One region of the Streptomyces sp. NPDC058000 genome, then DNA from elsewhere that is predicted to be linked to it. Evidence: riboswitches for the same ligand, from Rfam matches in the RefSeq annotation. Region 1 holds a riboswitch; each other region holds the start of a gene.
The links. A riboswitch is a leader RNA that binds a small molecule or an ion and turns the genes downstream of it on or off. The one in region 1 is predicted to bind magnesium.
Positions count from the first base shown of each region.

Region 1 (2,265 bases):
TCATGCCGAAGACGTCGCCGATGGCGTAGGCGGTGGACAGCGAGACGGCGAACGCGCCGATGATCGAGGCATCCAGCAGGGCGATCGCGAAGAGGACGCCGGCGACCTTGCCGGCCTTGGCCGAGATGCCGGTGATCAGGCCCGCGGTGTCGGTGAAGTTCCCGAAGCCCTTGGTGCCGGCGAAGGCGGCGGCGACCAGGCCCATCATGGCGGCTGCGCCGATGACGACGATGGCGATGCCGATCCACAGGTCGGCCTTCTCGTACTTCATGAAGCGCGGGGTGATGCGCTTGTCGATGACGTACGACTGCTGGAAGAACAGCTGCCAGGGCGCAACCGTGGTGCCCACGATGCCGATGATCAGCATCATGACGGTGGCCAGCTCACCGCTGCCGCCGGGGATGACCGGGACCACGAAGTCGTGGGCCATCTGCGAGGTCTTGGGGTGGAGCATGAAGTAGAGGGGGACCAGGAGCAGCGAGGCGGCGCACAGGGCGACGGCGATGCGCTCGAAGCGGCGGAAGGAGCCGGTGAAGGCGGAGGCGATGATGATGGCGGCGGCCAGGATCACCGAGGCGACCTTCGGCAGGCCCAGATGGTCGGCGGCCATCGTGATCCCGATGAACTCGGTGACCAGGGTCAGTGCGTTGAGCAGGAACAGGTCGATGACACTGAACGCGCCCCAGAACTTCCCGAACCGCTCCAGGATGAGGCGGGCGTGGCCGACGCCGGTGACGGCGCCGAGGCGGAGCACCATCTCCTGGTTGACGTACAGGACGGGGATCAGCAGTAGCAGGGTCCACAGCAGCTGGGTGCTGTAGTTCTGACCGGCCTGGCCGTAGGTGGCGAAGGCGCCGGCGTCGTTGTCGCCGACCATCACGATCAGGCCGGGCCCGACTATCGCGAGCAGCGTCTTGAACTTCGCGGACAGGCCCCGGCGCTCGCCAGTGTCGTCCTGCTTGATGGTGCCGAGCGCACCGCGGATGTCGCCCACGTGCGCGTCGTCAAGGACTGCGCTGCGCGGTGCGGGAGCGGTGGGGTGGGTGAGCGTCGTTTCGGTCATGACAGACCTCCCGTTCCCCCGAAGGGGGAGGTTTCGGGCATGCCTGGGCACCACACACGCTGCACGCGCAGGCCAGCGGCCCGGGACGGCGTCAGGCCGCACGGGTGCTGGGCGCTAGAACAGGGACGCGAGTACGCGCAGAAGGTGGTTACCGCATGCCGGGACAGGGCGAGAACAGGCGGAGGCGGGGCCTACTGTGGCCCGGACTACTGGGACCGCAATCCATGAACTCTCGCCTCCTCCCGGCCGGGGCGCGTGATCGCGCCAAACGACTCGGCAAAGAGCAGACCGGCCCGCATGACCGGTTCACCCCAACTCGTCAGAGCTTTGGCACTGCACGGCGTAATCCTGTGGGGCAGCCACTTGGGATCACCCCTTAAGTCGGGGAGATCTGTCCTGAACCTGGGCGTCTCTCGACGTCGTGGGGTCAGTGGCCTGTGTCCGTGCAGACGCCTCACCGAACGAGGTGCCTTGTTTCAAACCTCGACGAGTCTGGCTCATACTTGCGCATCATCGCAACTGCTTGACTCGTTCTTGACTTGTTGTTCCCCGGTGCGACACCTTTCACGGGGCCGTTCCGGCTGGGGGCGGTGCAGCACGGAACCGATGGTCCGCGCCGGAAAGCCTTCGAGGTCTTGGAGATCGCGCCCGGGATAACTCTTGCAGTGGAGGGGATCCACCGTGCCGGATCTCTACCGCGCCTACGACGACCGTAGGCGGGCTAGTCTGCGGCGCTGGTGACGGTGTCGCGGCGGGCGGCCGAGGCCGGTTCCCTCGTGTGGCAATCCCCATAGACGCTCGCTCGGTTGCGCGATCTTGCAACTAACGTGGAGCCCAATGCGTCCCACCCGTTATCGACATATCGCCGGATGAACCTGACCGGACGGACTGGGCACATGCAAGAGCAGCAAGCCGGAGCGACGGACAGCGGCCGGGGACAAGGTCAGCAGCCCGCACGTCACTCCTGGGGGGCGTCGTCGCCCGCCACGACGTACCGTGCTTCTCCGGCGGAGATAGAACCCAGGCGCTCCGGACGCCGAGGGTGTCTGGTGGGCCTGACGCTCGGAGTCGTACTCGTAGTCGCCGTCGCCCTCGGTGTCGTCTGGTGGCTGACCCGGCCGCCCGCACTGCCCACTATTCCCCGTCAGTATCTGGCGACCGTCCAGTTGGCCACCAAGACCTGCCCGGAGCTGAGCGTTCCG
Region 1 is NZ_JBHVQS010000006.1:10,913-13,177, forward strand. Features, by position in the region: gene ACFVT2_RS08755 (NRAMP family divalent metal transporter) at 1-1,063, opposite strand, end outside; M-box (ykoK) riboswitch at 1,367-1,536, opposite strand; gene ACFVT2_RS08760 (lytic transglycosylase domain-containing protein) at 2,113-2,265, shown strand, end outside.

Region 2 (2,265 bases), on a different contig from region 1:
AGCGCGGTCTCCAACCCCGGCAGCAGCCACTCCGGATGGATCGCCAACCGCTCCGGCAGCCGCCACTGCAATGCCACCGCCACCGACACCGCGAGCGTCGAGGGCCAGCGGGGCTCACCGCGGGTGACCCGCCGCCAGGCCGGCCGCAGCCGCCGTCCCGCCTCCTCCACCCCCGCGACGGCAGGCGCCAACAACGCCTCGATGCGGTCCAACCGCTCGGCTTCGCTACCGGCTTTGCCCGCCTTGCCGGGCTCGGGGTCCTGGGACATGCGGCTCATGCTCACCCGAGGTCGGCGCGGTGTCCAGCAGCTGAGCCCGGACGACGGGACGAACCCGCCGCGGAGTTAAGAGTCGGTCAAAAACTTGCAGACTTGCGCAAGTGTCTCCCGACAGGGTCTACACTTCTAGAGGTTTACGACAGCGGTCACCTCGTTCGGTGAGGCGTCGTCATGGACACAGGCCACTGATCCCACCCGTCGAGAGACGCTCCGGATCAGGACAGGTCTCCCCGGCCCAAGGGGTGACTCCAAGTGGCTGCCCCGCACGGGGCTACGCCGTGACGTGCCAAAGCTCTGACGAGTGGGGGTGAACCAGTCGATGGCGACTGGTCCGCTCCTTGCCGGATCGACGACGGCGCACCCTACGCGCCCCGACCGGAAGGAGGCGAGAGACATGGATTGCAGTAGTCCGGGCCATCATCGGCCCCCCTTCCGCCTGCCCTCGCATTCTTCCGGCACGCGGTAACCATCTTCCCTGCGCGGCCTCCCCGCCGCACCACGCCCCCGTACGGCCCACCGCCGACACGGGTCGTCGTGCTGCGCGCCCGCGCAGGGAAGATGGCTGCCCCGCGCCCCCAACACCTCCCCCGCTCGGGGGACTTGGGAGGTCGCCATGACCGAGACCACCGTCCGTTCCACGGTCCCCGCCCCGCACCCCACCGCCGTGCTCGACGACGCGCACACCGGTGACATCCGCGGCGCACTCGGCACCATCAGGCACGACGACACCGCCCCGCGCCGGGGCCTGTCCGCCAAGCTCAAGACCCTGCTGGCCGTCGTCGGCCCCGGCCTGATCGTGATGGTCGGCGACAACGACGCCGGCGCCTTCACCACCTACGGCCAGGCCGGCCAGAACTACGGCACCCACCTGCTGTGGACCCTGCTCCTGCTCGTCCCGGTCCTCTACGTCAACCAGGAGATGGTGCTCCGGCTCGGCGCCGTCACCGGCGTGGGGCACGCCCGGCTCATCCTGGAACGGTTCGGGAAGTTCTGGGGCGCGTTCTCGGTCATCGACCTGTTCCTGCTCAACGCGCTGACGCTGGTGACGGAGTTCATCGGCATCACCCTCGCCGCCGGATACCTGGGGCTGCCCAAGGTCGGCGCGGTGCTGCTGGCCGCCGCCGTGATCATCGCCTCCGCCTTCACCGGGTCGTTCCGCCGGTTCGAGCGGATCGCCATCGCGCTGTGCGCGGCGTCGCTGCTGCTCGTCCCGCTCTACTTCCTGGTCCACCCGTCCACCGGGCAGATGGCCCACGACTTCGTCGTCCCGCACCTCCCCGACGGACCCGGTGGACTGTCGTCCGTGATGCTGCTGATCATCGGCATCGTCGGCACCACCGTCGCCCCGTGGCAGCTCTTCTTCCAGCAGTCCTACGTCATCGACAAGCGGATCACCCCGCGCTTCATGGGCTACGAGAAGGCCGACCTGTGGATCGGCATCGCCATCGTGGTGCTCGGCGCCGCCGCCCTGATGGGCTGCACCGCCGCCGCCTTCGCCGGCACCCAGGGCGTCGGCGCCTTCACCGACACCGCCGGCATCGCACACGGCCTGGCCGCACACGCCGGCAAGCTCGCCGGAGTGCTGTTCGCCATCGCCCTGCTGGACGCCTCGATCATCGGCGCCTTCGCGGTGTCCCTGTCCACCGCCTACGCCATCGGCGACGTCTTCGGCATCCGGCACTCCCTGCACCGCGGCGTCGGCGGCGCCAAGGGCTTCTACGCCGTCTACGCGGGCCTGGTCGCCGCGGCCGCCGCGATCGTGCTGATCCCCGGCTCGCCGCTGGGCCTGCTCACCGAGGGCGTACAGACCCTGGCCGGGGTGCTGCTGCCGTCCGCCTCCGTCTTCCTGCTGCTCCTCTGCAACGACCGGGCGGTGCTCGGCCCCTGGGTCAACGGCCCCCGGACCAACGCCTTCACCGCCGCCGTCGTCGGCGTCCTGGTCACCCTGTCGGTGATACTCACGGCCTCGGTCCTCTTCCCGGACATC
Region 2 is NZ_JBHVQS010000003.1:208,896-211,160, reverse strand. Features, by position in the region: gene ACFVT2_RS05760 (hypothetical protein) at 1-269, opposite strand, end outside; M-box (ykoK) riboswitch at 422-592, shown strand; gene ACFVT2_RS05755 (NRAMP family divalent metal transporter) at 892-2,265, shown strand, end outside.
Region 2: it holds a riboswitch for magnesium, as region 1 does, so the genes downstream of both, ACFVT2_RS05755 (NRAMP family divalent metal transporter) here and ACFVT2_RS08755 (NRAMP family divalent metal transporter) in region 1, are expected to answer to the same signal.

Region 3 (2,265 bases), on a different contig from region 1:
GCTTGATCCCGAACACGTCGCCGATCGCGTACGCGGTGGACAGCGACACCGCGAACGCGCCGATGATCGAGGCGTCCAGCAGGGCGATCGCGAAGAGGACACCGGCGACCTTGCCGGCCTTGGCCGAGATGCCGGTGATCAGGCCCGAGGTGTCGGTGAAGTTCCCGAACCCCTTCGTCCCGGCGAACGCGGCGGCGACCAGGCCCATCAGGGCGGCCGCGCCGACGATCACGACCGCGATGCCGATCCACAGGTCGACCTTCTCGTACTTCATGAAGCGCGGGGTGATGCGCTTGTCGATGACGTACGACTGCTGGAAGAACAGCTGCCAGGGTGCCACCGTGGTGCCCACGATGCCGATGATCAGCAGCATCACGGTCGCCAGCTCGCCACTGCCGCCGGGGATGACCGGGACCACGAAGTCGTGCGCCATCTGCGACGTCTTGGGGTGGAGCATGAAGTAGAGCGGGACCAGGAGCAGCGAGGCGGCGCACAGCGCGACGGCGATCCGCTCGAAGCGGCGGAAGGAGCCGGTGAACGCGGAGGCGATGATGATCGCGGCGGCCAGGATCACCGAGGCGGCCTTCGGCAGCCCCAGATAGTCGGCGGCCATCGTGATGCCGATGAACTCCGTCACCAGCGTTAGCGCGTTGAGCAGAAACAGGTCGATGACGGAGAAGGCTCCCCAGAACTTCCCGAACCGCTCCAGGATCAGCCGCGCGTGCCCCACCCCGGTCACGGCGCCGAGGCGCAGCACCATCTCCTGGTTCACGTACAGAACGGGAATCAGCAGGAGCAGGGTCCACAGCAGCTGCGTGCCGTAGTTCTGCCCGGCCTGGCCGTACGTGGCGAAGGCTCCGGCGTCGTTGTCGCCGACCATCACGATCAGGCCAGGGCCGACTATCGCCAGCAGCGTCTTGAGCTTGGCGGACAGGCCCCGGCGCTCGCCGGTGTCGTCGTGTCGGATGGTGCCGAGCGCACCGCGGATGTCGCCCACGTGCGCGTCGTCGAGGACTGCGCTGCGCGGCGCCGGAATGGTCTTGTCGTTGATCAGGCTGGTCATGGCGGGCCTCCCAATCCCCCCGATGGGGAGAGGCGTTGAGGGCGCGCGGCAGTCATCCCCCCTGCGAGCGCGCAGCCCGGCCGCCCGGGACGGCGAAGGCCGTACGGGTGCCTGGGACGAGGATGCGAGTGCGCGCGGGAGAGGTGGTTACCGCGTACCGGAGGTCGAGAAAGACATAAGAATCCGGATGACGGGCCTACTGTGGCCCGGACTACTGCAACTGCAGTCCATGTCTCTCGCCTCCTCCCGGCCGGAGCGCACGCGGGCGCTGGACGACGCGGCAAGGAGCAGACCGGTCCCGATGACCGGTTCACCCCAACTCGTCAGAGCTTTGGCACTGCACGGCGTATTCCACCTGTGGGGGAAGCCACTTGGGGTCACCCCTTAGGCCGGGGAGACCTGTCCTGAACCTGGGCGTCTCTCGACGTCGTGGGGTCAGTGGCCTGTGTCCGTGCAGACGCCTCACCGAACGAGGTGCCTTCTTCAAACCTCCAGAAGCATAACGGCATAGTTGCGAGATCACGCAACTGCTTGGCGAAGTCTTGACACACCTCGTGACTGGACCGTGCTCCCCGGCCGCGGTCGGCTTCTCCTGTCGGGCGACGCGAGAACGTCAGTGGGTTCCGACATCTGATGTCAGTACTTCCGACGTGGGGTGTGTCAGTAGGCAGGCGGGGGCACTTCGGCGTCGAGGGCGCGAAGTCCGTACCGGACGTCGTCGGCGAGGACCGCGATGTCGTCGTCGATGGGACGTCGCCCGGGAACTGCCGTCGCAGCCAGCCCGCGATCTGCTCGGGCGACCGGCACAGGGCCGGTTCGGCCTCCACCAGCGCCCGCAGAGCGGGCTGTTGGGGCAGCTTGGCCTGCTTGGGGCGGCGCCCACGCGTGTAGGCGGCCGCGTCTGCGGGCGCAGCCCGGTAGTGGTCCCGGCCTCCGTTGCACGCGATCTCGCGGAGACGGTCGAGGGCGATCTGCCCAGTCGCTTGGCCGGCCGCCGGGCCGATTCACCGGCTGCGATACCCCCGGGATATCTCCTCGCGTTCACCGCCGGTCAAATGTCGTATCGGCCGCTGCTGCGGAGCCCGGCGGACGCTGCCGCTCTGGTACCGAAACTGGCGGACATGGTGCATCGGCGCCCCGAGCGCCCGACCCATCAAGCTGAAGGAATCCCCCTCGCGCCAGCGTCTCCAGATCTCATCCTG
Region 3 is NZ_JBHVQS010000021.1:68,518-70,782, forward strand. Features, by position in the region: gene ACFVT2_RS21440 (NRAMP family divalent metal transporter) at 1-1,063, opposite strand, end outside; M-box (ykoK) riboswitch at 1,371-1,544, opposite strand.
Region 3: it holds a riboswitch for magnesium, as region 1 does, so the genes downstream of both, ACFVT2_RS21440 (NRAMP family divalent metal transporter) here and ACFVT2_RS08755 (NRAMP family divalent metal transporter) in region 1, are expected to answer to the same signal.